One region of the Pectobacterium punjabense genome, then DNA from elsewhere that is predicted to be linked to it. Evidence: predicted binding sites of a transcription regulator. Region 1 holds the regulator's gene; each other region holds the start of a gene.
What was found. Region 1 encodes ArgR, which controls arginine synthesis, uptake and breakdown. Its sites were predicted from a motif close to ANTGAATAAAAATACANT; they were not measured.

Region 1 (4,718 bases):
GGATTATGATTTTAAGGAAACAAGACTGGCATCCTGCTGATATCATTGCTGCACTGCGCAAGAAAAATACGACGCTGGCGGCAGTATCGCGAGCGGCCGGATTAAGCTCATCTACACTAGCTAACGCGTTATCACGCCCTTGGCCCAAAGGGGAATGGCTTATCGCCGATGCGCTAAGTATTCACCCATCAGAGATTTGGCCCAGCCGATATTACAATCCAGAAACCAATGAGCTTATCGATAGAAAAAAACTCATCCGCCCCGATTAAAAAAGAAAAGCCGGAGATCGACATCTCCGGCTTTTTATTCTGCGTATTATTAACATTCAATAATACCCTAAATAATTCGAGTTGCAGGAAGGCGGCGACGCAGAGAGTCCCCAGGAGCTTACATAAGTAAGTGACTGGGGCGAGCGAGGAAAGCCAACGCACATGCAGCTTGAAGTATGACGGGTAATTAATTTTTGATGAACGTCTCGCCTAGCTCAATATCCTGCTTCAGCGTATCCAGCATGCTGTTCAGTGCATTTTGCTCAAACGCACTTAATGCGCCAATGTCTTTACGCTCGGCGACGCCATCTTTACCTAACAGAATCGGCTGAGCGAAGAAGCGGGCATGCTTGCCATCACTCTCAACATACGCACATTCCACCACACCGCTTTCGCCTTGCAGCGCACGAACCAGAGACAAACCAAAACGCGCAGCAGCCTGCCCCATAGACAACGTTGCCGATCCGCCACCTGCTTTGGCTTCAACAACCTCGGTGCCCGCATTCTGGATACGCTTGGTCAGATCGGCCACTTCTTGCTCACTGAAGCTGATACCAGGAACCTGAGAGAGCAGAGGCAGAATCGTCACACCAGAGTGTCCGCCGATAACTGGCACGTTAATATCCTGCGGCTGTTTGCCTTTCAACTCGGCAACAAACGTGTTGGAACGGATGATATCCAGCGTGGTTACACCGAACAGTTTGTTTTTGTCATACACGCCGGCTTTTTTCAGCACTTCGGCCGCGATAGCGACGGTCGTGTTCACCGGGTTAGTAATGATACCGATGCAGGCTTTCGGGCAGGTAACTGCAATTTGTTCAACCAAGTTACGCACAATACCTGCGTTGACGTTGAACAGATCGGAACGATCCATACCAGGTTTGCGTGCCACACCGGCAGAAATCAGCACAATATCCGCACCGGCAAGTGCCGGTTTAGCGTCTTCACCGCTATAGCCTTTGATCTTCACTGCTGTAGGAATATGGCTCAGATCGACAGCAACACCCGGTGTTACCGGAGCAATATCGTAAAGGGATAGTTCTGAACCTGAAGGAAGCTGGGTTTTGAGGAGGAGTGCGAGTGCCTGACCGATACCACCTGCTGCTCCGAGAACTGCAACTTTCATCCTAAACTCCTTATTATCGTAAAATAAAAAAGTGCCGTGAATTCATTTGGTTATAAACAGAATGTAAAAAATACAGATAAAATTAGTCTACTTATCTTTCTGCAAATAACATGAGAGATAAAGATACGCTATGTCTCTAATAATAAATCAAAAACAGCCATTCGTTTGAAAGGTAAGTAAAGTTAATAAGTTATTGAGCTATAACGTGGTATTCATTCACGTGCGTTTAACCAGTGCGCTACATTACACCGATCAATGGCGTCCAAACAACATCATTCTGATAACATTTGATTTACTTTTATGTGACGAAGGACGCATTTTTCGGACTACCGGGAGGCTCAATTTTTTTGAAAACAGCAACTAGCGCATATCTGGGGAAATCGACTGGAATTATACGCAATTTAATTGCATAAAAATTCACACAACTGCATAATAGAAAGATTAACCATAACAATTAATCCGGTGCAGAATGCGAAATTCGACAAAACAAGAAGACCTCGTTAAAGCGTTCAAAGCGCTGTTAAAGGAAGAGAAGTTCAGTTCACAAAGTGAAATTGTTCAGGCATTGCAAGATGAAGGATTTGAAAACATCAACCAATCCAAAGTGTCGCGCATGCTAACGAAATTTGGCGCAGTGCGCACGCGCAATGCAAAAATGGAGATGGTGTATTGTCTTCCAGCCGAGCTCGGTGTCCCTACTACGTCCAGCCCGCTAAAGAACCTGGTGTTGGACGTGGACTACAACGACGCTGTCATCGTGATCCATACCAGCCCAGGAGCCGCGCAGCTCATCGCCCGCCTGCTAGATTCACTTGGGAAATCTGAAGGTATTCTTGGCACCATCGCGGGTGATGACACCATCTTCACCACGCCAGCCAGAGGCTTCAGCGTCAAACAACTTTACGAAGCAATTCTGGTGTTATTCGAACAAGAGCTGTAATCCGCTCGTCTGGTGCCACTTTTTACTACGTGTAGGCCTGCTACACGTAGTGATTATCGCCCGAACGCTCACACCGCGGGTAATTCAGCCAATGGCCAGCGTGGTCGAACAGAGACGCCAAGCGTCTGGCTAGCGCCGTGAACTAGGCGAACGCTGCCCGCATAGGCAATCATCGCGCCGTTATCCGTGCAAAACTCGGGACGCGCATAAAACACTTCACCACCGCGTTTCGCCATCACCTCACCTAGACGCTGGCGCAGCGTCCGATTTGCACTGACGCCTCCTGCCATGACCAGTCGTTTAAAGCCCGTTTCATCCAGCGCACGACGACATTTGATGGCCAGCGTATCCACGACGGCATCTTCAAACGCACGTGCAATGTCGGCACGCGTTTGATCGTCATCACCATTGCTACGAATCGTATTAGCAGCAAACGTTTTTAGCCCAGAGAAGCTAAAATCCAACCCCGGCCTATCAGTCATCGGACGTGGAAACGTAAAGCGATGGGGATCGCCCGCCTGCGCCATTTTCGACAGCATTGGCCCCCCCGGATAATCCAATCCCAGTAATTTGGCGGTTTTATCAAACGCTTCACCCGCAGCATCGTCAACCGATTCACCCAGCAAACGGTATTCGCCAATACCCGTCACGCTGATGAGCTGCGTATGACCGCCAGAAACCAGCAACGCGACGAAGGGAAATGCTGGAGGGTTATCTTCCAACATGGGTGCCAGCAAATGCCCTTCCATGTGGTGCACAGGAATCGCCGGAACGCCCCAAGCGAAGGCAAGAGCACGACCAACCGTCGCGCCCACCAATAATGCGCCAACTAAGCCAGGCCCGGCGGTATAAGCCACGCCATCAATATCACCGGCCTGTAACCCGGCTTCACGCAAGGCTGCCTGAATTAACGGCACCGTTTTACGCACGTGGTCACGTGAGGCAAGCTCAGGCACTACGCCACCGTAGTCAGCATGCAACTTGACCTGGCTGTATAATTGATTAGCGAGCAAACCAGTTGTTGTGTCATAAATGGCCACACCAGTTTCATCACAGGATGTTTCGATACCCAATACGCGCATTACTGTTCCTACCTTGATGACGATACAAGCACGCGTTAAATGCCACTTGCTTCAAACTGTGGATAGTCTACCATAAGCGGCCTGATTTCTGCGCTGGCCTTGGTTGCGCGTTTTATGATCACCGCAATGCTTTACAAAGGCGTCACGTTTGCAGTAGAATTCCGCACCATTTTGAAAAGGCTGGCACAAGGCCAGCGGCAAACCGAATTTATTGAGGTGAGAGGCACATGCCGGTAATTAAAGTACGTGAAAACGAGCCGTTCGACGTAGCTCTGCGTCGCTTCAAACGTTCCTGTGAAAAAGCAGGCGTTCTGGCTGAAGTTCGTCGTCGTGAGTTTTATGAAAAACCAACGACCGAACGTAAGCGCGCTAAAGCTTCTGCAGTGAAACGTCACGCGAAGAAATTGGCTCGAGAAAACGCACGCCGCACTCGTCTGTATTAATTTTCAGGAGGGCTTCCCTCCTACGCGTGATTAATCCGCAGACTTAGCAGTTGCATACGAAGGCCGTGCTTTCCGAAAGGAAGCGCGGCTTGTTGTCGTTTATAAGCTATATCCGATGTAACCACGTTACAGAAGGTATACACCAGGGGCTTATGGCTGGACGAATCCCACGCGTATTTATTAATGACCTGCTGGCTCGCACCGACATCGTCGATCTCATTGACGCGCGCGTCAAACTGAAAAAGCAGGGCAAAAACTACCATGCGTGTTGTCCATTCCATCACGAAAAAACCCCCTCATTCACCGTAAATGGTGACAAACAGTTCTATCACTGTTTTGGTTGTGGCGCACATGGCAACGCCATTGACTTTTTGATGAATTACGATCGCCTCGAATTCGTTGAAACTATTGAAGAACTGGCCACCCAATACGGCCTCGAAGTGCCTTATGAAACGGGCACTGGCCCAACTCAGTTAGAGCGACACCAACGGCAAAGTCTGTACGAATTGATGGGGCAGCTGAGCGGGTTTTACCAGCAAGCGCTCACACAGTCGGTTGGTACGCCAGCGTTACAGTACCTGCAACAGCGCGGCTTAAGCGCAGATGTCATCAGCCATTTTGCAATTGGCTTCGCACCGCCCGGTTGGGATAACGTTCTAAAACGCTTTGGTCGAAATAATGACAACCGTAGCACATTGAACGATGCCGGCATGCTGGTGACTAACGATCAGGGCAGAACGTATGACCGTTTCCGTGAGCGCGTCATGTTCCCTATCCGCGACAAACGGGGTCGAGTGATTGCCTTTGGCGGACGGGTATTAGGCGACGGTACACCAAAGTATCTCAACTCGCCGGAAA
Region 2 (4,718 bases), 420 kb from region 1:
TCGGGCTGGCGCCAGAGCTGGCCAGGCTGTATTTCCGCTGTATCCTCTTACTTTTTGTGGTGATTGCGCAATCATTAATTTTGCCTCTCGATGCACGGGTTTATCGTGGCAATGATTATTATGTGATCTGCATTGCATGTTTTTTCTTCGTTTACCGCTATCTTCCTTCTGTTTATGAATGTTATCGCAATCATTTTACGAGGTGGGATATGACCATTAGTGCAAATTCAGCGGCGGTTAGCTATGCAAAAGTCACGAACGTCAGAACGGCTGCCGAGTCGGGCGATCGAATCGAGTGGGTAAAACTCTCTCTGGCGTTTTTGCCGCTGGCAACGCCAGTCAGCGATGCGAAAGTACTAACGGGAAGGCAGAAACCGCTGACCGAAGTCGCCATTATTTTTGCGGAAATCCGCAGTCGTGATGGGTTTGAAGGGGTGGGGTTCAGCTACTCCAAGCGGGCGGGTGGACAGGGCATTTATGCTCATGCGAAAGAGATTGCCGATAATCTGCTGGGCGAAGATCCAAACGATATCGATAAGATCTATACCAAACTGCTGTGGGCAGGGGCATCGGTTGGCCGCAGCGGAATGGCAGTACAGGCGATTTCTCCGCTCGATATCGCGCTGTGGGACATGAAAGCCAAGCGTGCGAGCCTGCCTCTGTCTAAGCTGCTCGGCTCACACCGTGATTCCGTGCAGTGTTACAACACCTCCGGCGGTTTCCTGCATACACCATTGGATCAGGTATTAAAAAATGTCGTGATCTCCCGTGAAAGCGGTATCGGTGGGATCAAATTGAAGGTCGGGCAGCCGAATACGGCTGAGGATATCCGTCGTCTCACGGCAGTGCGAGAAGCGTTGGGAGAGGATTTCCCGCTGATGGTGGATGCCAATCAGCAGTGGGATCGCGAAACGGCGATTCGGATGGGGAGAAAGATGGAGGCCTTTAATCTGGTCTGGATTGAGGAGCCGCTGGATGCCTACGATGTGGAAGGTCATGCGGCGCTGACGGCCGCGCTGGATACGCCGATTGCCACGGGCGAGATGTTGACCAGTTTCCGCGAGCATGAACAGCTGATTCTCGGTAACGCCAGTGACTTTGTGCAGCCGGATGCGCCGCGAGTAGGTGGGATTTCTCCTTTCCTGAAAATTATGGATTTGGCAGCGAAGCACGGTCGTAAGCTGGCACCGCATTTTGCGATGGAAGTGCATTTGCATCTGGCGGCGGCCTACCCGATTGAACCCTGGCTGGAACATTTCGAGTGGCTGAATCCACTCTTCAACGAGCAGCTAGAGTTGCGCGATGGGCGCATGTGGGTCTCCGATCGTCTGGGGCTAGGGTTCACGCTGAGTGAGCAGGCAAGGAAGTGGACGACGCTGAGCTGTGAATTTGGCAAGCAGCCATAAATTGATAAACGATCGTGGCCGATTTTACGGTCGGCCACGAGAAGCGTTATCGAATGAAGTCGTTCAGAGATCCAGCACCAGAATCTTCGAGCGCCGCTGGTAGTTGTACAGCGCTTGTTTTTTCTTCGGCAGCATTTCTACTTCGGCGGGCAAGAATCCGCGTTCCTGGAACCAGTGAATGCTGTGTGTCGTCAGTACGAACAGCTTTTGCAGGCCCTGCTGACGTGCCTGAGTGGCAACGCGTTGTAACAGCATATCGCCACGTGATGAACTGCGGTAGTCCGGGTGAACCGCGACGCAGGCCATTTCACCGATGCTTTCTTCCGGGAACGGGTAAAGTGCAGCGCAGGCGATGGTCAGATTATCGCGTGCGACGACGGTGAATTTGTCGATCTCCATTTCTAACTGCTCGCGCGAGCGTCTGACCAGAATGCCTTGTTCTTCCAGTGGGCGGATCAGTTCCAGAATGCCGCCAATGTCATTGATGGTCGCACGGCGAACCTGCTCGGCGCTTTCCATCACGATCTGTGTGCCGATGCCATCGCGTGAGAACAGCTCTTGCAACAGGGCTCCGTCGTCCTGATAGCTGATCAGGTGGCTGCGACGCACGCCGCTCCGACAGGCTTTGACTGCGCCGCGTAGAAATCTGACCGTCCCCGAGTGGTAATCGCCAGACTGTTCCAGTGCATCAATACGCTGCTGCGCATCGTCCGGGAACAGTTCAGAAATGATGCTGCCTTCTTCGTTAGTGACACCCTGTGATGAGCAGAAGCCGATCATCTTCTCTGCTTTCAGCTTAATCGCTAACTGGGTCGCGACCTCTTCTGAGGTTAAATTGAAACTTTCACCCGTGACGGAAACCGCAACCGGCCCGAGCAGCACAATCGCGCCGCTATTCAACTGGCGGTGAACGGCTTCTTCATCAATGCGGCGAATGCGGCCGCTGTGGCAATAGTCCACGCCGTCATCAACGCCAAGCGGCTGCGCGATAATAAAATTACCGCTGACGACATTAATGTGGGCACCTTGCAGCGGCGTGTTGTTCAGGCTCATCGACAGCCGAGCGGTGATATCCAGTTGCAGCATACCCGCCGCCTGTTTGACCAGCTCCAGCGTGGCGCTGTCGGTGATACGGGTATTTTTATGGTAGTGAGGCTCGTAGTGGTGCGTTGTCAGGTTGGCATCGATCTGGGGGCGAGCGCCATAAACCACCACCAGCTTGATTCCCAGGCTGTGTAGCAGCCCGATATCATTTACGATGCTAGAGAAGTTGGCATGTTCAATGGCTTCGCCACCTAACATGATGACAAACGTTTTGCCACGGTGGGCATTGATATAGGGAACTGAATGGCGGAAGCCCTGAACCAGTTCTGTACTCCGTTCCTTCACTGCGAGCCCTCTTTGCATTTTTATTCGTAATTTCTGTATTTTTATTCTTTATGACATAAAACGCAAGAGGAAGTATTAATCAAAAAAGCGAGGTTAATGCTTCAAATTTATGATATCCGCCTGTTATAAGGCATGAATAGGATTTTTGCATGACAGGGCGGAGCTGATTCGTTAAAGTTTTTGACAATTTTTACCTTTATTCATTTTTTGATGGCATATCCAGCACTGTGGCACCACGATAATGCAGGATAGCGCACAGCAATAAGATCGGAGTGGCATGTCTCATTCGAATCATCATCTGACTCGGCGGCGTCTATTACAAAGCGCAGCAGCCACCTGGCTGTTAAGCGTAAGCGGTGTAGGAATGGCTGCGACCACACAGGTCATCGCCGTACGCGTCTGGCCCTCCTCCGCCTACACCCGCGTCACGTTAGAATCCAACCACCTGCTGAAATATAAACAGTTTAGTTTGAGTAATCCTGAACGCATCGTGGTGGATATCGAGAATGTTCATCTAAACAGCGTACTGAAGGAGATAGCCAGCCAGTTTCAGCAGGATAACGATCCGCTGATTAAAGAGGCACGCATCGGCCAGTTTGATAAAAGTACGGTGCGTTTGGTGCTGGAGCTTAAGCAACAGGCGACGGCTAAAGTCTTTACGCTGGGACCGGTGGCCGAATTTAAGCACCGTCTGGTATTGGATTTGTATCCTGCGGCAGGGCGCTATGACAACGAAGAAGATCCGCTGCTGGCGCTGTTAGAGGATTATAACAAAGGCGAACTGGAGCGCACGCTGCCAGCAGAAGCGCCGAAAGCCGGGAAAGCGGGGCGGGATCGCCCGCTGATTATTATGCTCGATCCCGGTCACGGTGGTGAAGATCCCGGCGCGATTGGCAAGAACAAAACGCGCGAGAAAGACATCGTGTTGCAAATTGCCCGTCGCCTGCGCAAGTTGATCGATAATGAATCCAACATGAAAGCGTATATGACGCGCAATGAAGATGTGTTCATTCCGCTACGTGTGCGTGTGGCAAAAGCGCGTAAGCAACGTGCCGATCTGTTTATTTCGATTCATGCGGATGCCTTTACCAATCGATCGGCAAGAGGCTCGTCGGTTTTTGCACTCTCGAAGAAAGGGGCAACCAGCACTGCTGCCAGATTTCTTGCGGAGACCCAGAATGAATCGGATTTGATCGGTGGGGTAAGCATGAGTGGCGATCGCTATTTAGATCACACCATGTTCGATCTGGTGCAGACCGTGACGATTGGCGACAGCCTGAAGTTTGGTAAAGAGATCCTGACTCGACTGGGCAAGGTGAATCGTCTGCATAAAAATAGCGTCGATCAGGCCGGGTTTGCAGTACTTAAAGCCCCGGATATCCCTTCTGTTCTGGTTGAGACGGCATTTATCAGTAATTTGGAAGAGGAACGCAAGCTGCGCACCAGCCATTTTCAGCAGCAGATCGCCGAATCCATTTTTTCAGGAATTAAAGCCTATTTTGCCAGCCAGGCTGAACGGTAGTCGGTATGGTGGGATCGTAACTGTTACGTAATAACCGCGCGTTGGCGGCGCGGTTCAGACACATTTTCTCTGAACGTTGTGTGCTGAAGTAAAATAGGTAGAAAAATCTGGCTTATAAAACAAAAAAGCACCCGTTAAGGTGCTTTATCGCTTGGTTCTTAATTAGACGTAGTCTTAGTTGGTTGCGGGGGCCGGATTTGAACCGACGACCTTCGGGTTATGAGCCCGACGAGCTACCAGGCTGCTCCACCCCGCGTCCGTCATAACTAATCTTCACTGCTTTGATGGACGACCCACATCAATTGGTTGCGGGGGCCGGATTCGAACCGACGACCTTCGGGTTATGAGCCCGACGAGCTACCAGGCTGCTCCACCCCGCGTCCGTACTGACTTATCTTCAC
Region 3 (4,718 bases), 510 kb from region 1:
TGCAGATCAGCCAGCGGCAGTGCTTCCAACGCTTTGCCCTGACGAATGGCTTCCACCACCGCTTCACCCACGATATGGTGTGCTTCACGGAACGGAACGCCTTTCGCAACCAGATAATCCGCCAGCTCTGTCGAGTTCGCGTAGCCTTGCTCAGCGGCTTCTTTACAGCGTGGACGTTTAACCTGAATACCTTCCAGCACCAGACCCGCCATCATCAGGCAGTCGTGCCAGGTATCCAGCGCGTCAAACAGCCCTTCTTTATCTTCCTGCATGTCTTTGTTATACGCCAGCGGCAGGCCTTTCAGCGTCATCATCATGCCGGTCAACGCGCCCTGTACGCGACCGCATTTACCGCGAATCAGCTCCAGCGCATCCGGGTTTTTCTTCTGTGGCATCAGGGAAGAACCTGATGTCACACGGTCAGACAGCTCAACGAACGCCGCTTCACCGCTGTTGAAGAAGATCAGATCTTCGGCAAAACGTGACAGGTGGATCATCCCGATCGAAGCATCAGACAGCAGTTCCAGTACATGATCGCGATCGGAAACCGTATCCAGACTATTGCGCGTTGCCGAGGCAAATCCCAGCCAGCCAGCCAGTTGCTCACGGTCAATCGGATAAGCCGTTCCCGCCAGCGCGCCACAGCCCAGCGGGCTGACATCCAGACGCTTAAGCGTATCTTCCAGACGGCTTTCATCACGTGCCAGCATTTCATGATAGGCCAGACACCAGTGTGCAAACGTCACCGGCTGTGCACGCTGCAAGTGGGTATAACCCGGCATTACAGCATCCTGATTGGCTTCTGCCGTCGTGACCAGCGCCTGACGCAGTTGGCGTACTGACAGCAGCAGCTCTGCAATCTGTGCCTTGCACCACAGCTTCAGGTCGGTTGCGACCTGATCGTTACGGCTGCGACCGGTATGCAGTTTTTTGCCCAAATCACCGACTTTCTCAATCAGGCGCAGTTCAACCCAACTGTGAATGTCTTCTGCATCGCTTTGCAGGATCATCTCAGGATCGGCTTGTACCTCAACCAGCAGTGCATTCAGCGCCTGTTCCAGTTGTTGCTGTTCCTGCTCGCTGAGCACATTGACCGTCACCAGCGCTTTCGACCAGCCGATCGAGCCAACGATGTCCTGTTCCGCCAGACGGTAATCAAACCGCAGTGAGTCATTAAATTGTTTAAAACGCTGATCTGCTGCCTGACTAAACCGACCGCCCCACAAAGCCATAACGATTACTCCCAGAATTTAATTCATGTTGGTATGGCATCATGCCATACCCAGAAACGACTTACGCCAGAATACGTGTACCAATCGCCACGCCGTTAAACAGCGCAGGCAGTTGCTCAGCATGACGCCAACTAGCGATATCAACCGGACGCCCTAGCGCACGCGCGGCATCCAGCGCGGCATTAACTTTAACAATCATGCCATCGGTGATGATGCCTTGAGCAATCAGTTGCTCGGCTTTCTCTGCCGTCATTTCGGCAATACGCTGGCCTTTACCGTCCAGAATACCGCTCACGTCAGACAGCAGGATTAAATCCGCACCCAGCGTTTGCGCCAGCGCCGTCGCCGCCTGATCGGCGTTGACGTTCATCAGGTCGCCCTGTGCCGTAATCCCGATGGAGCTGACGACGGGCAGATAGCCCGCAGACAACAGCGTGTTCAGCAGCGCAGGCGATCCCGCTTCCGCTTTACCCACAAAGCCCAAAGACTCATCGAGCTGCGTGACCGTCGTGCTGCCGCCATCGCCCAGGCACAAGCCGACCGCGTTGATATCATGCTTCTTTGCCCATGACAGCAGGGTTTTGTTAGCGGAGCCCGCCAACGCACCAGTGATGATGTCGATCTGATCGGCAGGCGTGACGCGCAGACCGTTTTTCTTCACGACAGGTAGCGACAGTTTCTTCATCAGGTCATCTACCAGACAACCGCCACCGTGCACAATCACCAGCGGACGCTGATGCTCCTGACGGTAAGCCACCAGCGCGGTAAACAGACGCTCCAGCGCTTCTTCGCTATCCAGTAAAACGCCACCTAACTTGATAATTAACGGATTCATTATGCTTCGCGCCTCGAAATGTCGGGACCAATAGTGATTAAATTAACGATTGAGTTTCAGGGAAACCAAAACGAATGTTCATGCATTGCACAGCCTGTGCCGCCGCGCCTTTCAGCAGGTTATCTTCGGTTGCCACCACGATCAGGTGCTCACCGTCAACCGAGAAGCCGATATCGCAGAACGGCAGGCCGACAACGGATTTCAGCGCCGGGACGCCCTTATCATACAGGCGAACCAGCGGCTTATCGTGGTAAGCGTTGTGATAAGCTTCGGCGACATCCTGCTGGGTTACGCCCGGTTGCAGGCGACAAGTGATGGTTTCCAGAATGCCACGAGCGAAGTTGCCCAAATGCGGCGTGAAGATCACTGGCGTGCCGAGGTGTGTTGAAATTTCAGGCTCATGACGGTGGTTGAAAATACCGTATGGTTGCAGACTGACTTCACAGAAACTGTTGGTCATCGACGCTTTACGTCCTGCTCCACTCACGCCGCTGACGGCATTAATCACTGGCCACTGAGCCGGATTCAATAATTGCGCATCCAGCAACGGTTTCAGCGCCAGTTGCGCAGCCGTTGGATAACAACCCGGTACGGCAATCAACTGTGCCTGTTTTACGCTTTCCGCGCGCCATTCGGCCAGCCCGTAAACCGCTTTTGCCAGCCAGTCAGGATGCTGATGTTCGAAGCCATAATAGCGGCGATAAAATTCGGCATCCTGTACGCGGAACGCGCCGGACAAATCAAAAACAGTGCAGCCTGCCGCCAGAAAAACCGGGGCCAGATCGTGGCTGACTTTATGGTCGGTCGCCAGAAAAACGACATCCACGCCTTTCGCCGCTTCTTCAACATCGGTCAGCGGTTTTACCGGTACATCAATGATGCCTTTGAGCTGCGGATGTAAATCTGAAATCAATTTTCCTGCATCGACACTTTGCGCAGAAACCATCAAAGCGGTTATGTTCATCTGTGGGTGACGGTTCAGGTAGAGCGCAAGCTCAGCGCCGGTATAACCACTTGCACCAACAATCAGCGTATTCAGCATGGGGTCCGTATACCTTCTTATTCATCTATGGAACAGGTAACAGGGTTCACCAGCGTCGGTACGCTGTTCACCCGCGAAACTCAGTGAAAGTGACGAATCGTCATCGCCGCACCTTTGGGTTTCCTTTCGCCGAGCATTATTGTATTTTTATTCAAAATAAATGCATGAATATTGATACTATCCTAACCAGAGGCTGTCAACAGTGAAGATGAATTTACCCCCTTTTATTGAGCTATATCGGGCATTGATCGCCACACCGTCCATCAGCGCCACCGACAGCGCGCTCGATCAAAGTAATCATACCTTAATCAACCTGCTGGCAGGCTGGTTCGGCGATCTCGGCTTCCATGTGGAAGTCCAACCGGTGCCAGGCACCCTCAATAAATTTAATATGCTGGCGCGGATTGGTGAAGGAAAAGGTGGCTTATTGTTGGCAGGGCACACCGACACCGTCCCGTTCGACGATGGCCGCTGGACGCGCGACCCCTTCACGCTGACTGAACACGACAACAAGCTGTACGGCTTGGGTACAGCGGATATGAAAGGGTTCTTTGCCTTTATCCTGGATGCCTTGCGTGATATCGATCCCACCAAGCTCACGAAGCCGCTCTATGTGCTGGCAACTGCCGATGAAGAGACAACCATGGCAGGCGCCAAGTATTTCTCCGAATCCACGCAGATTCGCCCAGACTGCGCCATCATCGGCGAACCGACCTCGCTGCAACCGGTGCGGGCGCACAAAGGCCACATGTCCAACGCGATCCGTATTCAGGGACAGTCCGGCCACTCCAGCGATCCTTCGCGCGGCGTGAACGCGATTGAGCTGATGCACGAAGCGATTTCCCACTTGCTGGTACTGCGTAACACGCTACAGGAACGCTATCACAACCCGATTTTCCACATTCCTTATCCCACAATGAACCTTGGTCACATTCACGGCGGCGATGCCGCTAACCGTATCTGCGGCTGCTGTGAACTGCATATGGATATTCGTCCGCTGCCGGGTATTACGCTTAACGATCTCGATGGACTGCTGTCTGAAGCGCTTGAGCCTGTTAGCCAACGCTGGCCGGGTCGGTTGACCGTCAGCGAACTGCATCCGCCGATTCCCGGCTATGAGTGCCCGCCGGATCACCGTCTGATATCGGTCGTGGAGAATCTGCTGGGGACGAAAACGGAAATCGTGAACTACTGTACCGAGGCACCGTTTATTCAGACGTTGTGTCCGACGCTGGTTCTGGGACCTGGATCGATCGAGCAGGCGCACCAGCCAGATGAATACATTGATACTGCGTTTATCAAACCGACGCGGGAACTGATTTCGCAGGTTATTCATCACTTCTGCCACCACTGATCCAACGCAAGCGGCCTTATCAGCCACGCTGGCAAGGCCATTTTGAGACCGCCCATGAAAAAGAAAGATTTCATCGCGCAGGATTTACTGAGCAAAATCTATCAGCACACCGATCCGCTCCCAGAAAAACTGCCGCCAGAGCGCCAGCTGGCGGAAGAATACGGCGTGTCGCGCTTCACTATTCGTCAGGCGCTGGAAAAACTTGCCAGTATCGGCGCGATCAATATGGTGCAAGGTTCTGGTAACTTTATTAAT

Region 2: a site for ArgR is predicted at 2,828-2,845, ahead of argA (amino-acid N-acetyltransferase). Genes of this name have one in related genera too.
Region 3: a site for ArgR is predicted at 3,248-3,265, ahead of argC (N-acetyl-gamma-glutamyl-phosphate reductase). Genes of this name have one in related genera too.

Annotation. Positions count from the first base shown of each region.
Region 1 is NZ_CP038498.1:731,521-736,238, reverse strand. It holds gene E2566_RS03305 (helix-turn-helix domain-containing protein) at 6-269, shown strand; gene mdh (malate dehydrogenase) at 457-1,395, opposite strand; gene argR (transcriptional regulator ArgR) at 1,865-2,335, shown strand; gene tsaD (tRNA (adenosine(37)-N6)-threonylcarbamoyltransferase complex transferase subunit TsaD) at 2,404-3,417, opposite strand; gene rpsU (30S ribosomal protein S21) at 3,645-3,860, shown strand; gene dnaG (DNA primase) at 4,013-4,718, shown strand, end outside.
Region 2 is NZ_CP038498.1:1,146,551-1,151,268, forward strand. It holds gene E2566_RS05175 (L-talarate/galactarate dehydratase) at 210-1,406, shown strand; gene argA (amino-acid N-acetyltransferase) at 1,470-2,813, opposite strand; gene amiC (N-acetylmuramoyl-L-alanine amidase AmiC) at 3,073-4,317, shown strand; tRNA gene E2566_RS05190 (tRNA-Met) at 4,497-4,573, opposite strand; tRNA gene E2566_RS05195 (tRNA-Met) at 4,621-4,697, opposite strand.
Region 3 is NZ_CP038498.1:224,400-229,117, reverse strand. It holds gene argH (argininosuccinate lyase) at 1-1,232, opposite strand, end outside; gene argB (acetylglutamate kinase) at 1,294-2,067, opposite strand; gene argC (N-acetyl-gamma-glutamyl-phosphate reductase) at 2,105-3,109, opposite strand; gene argE (acetylornithine deacetylase) at 3,312-4,463, shown strand; gene E2566_RS01010 (GntR family transcriptional regulator) at 4,518-4,718, shown strand, end outside.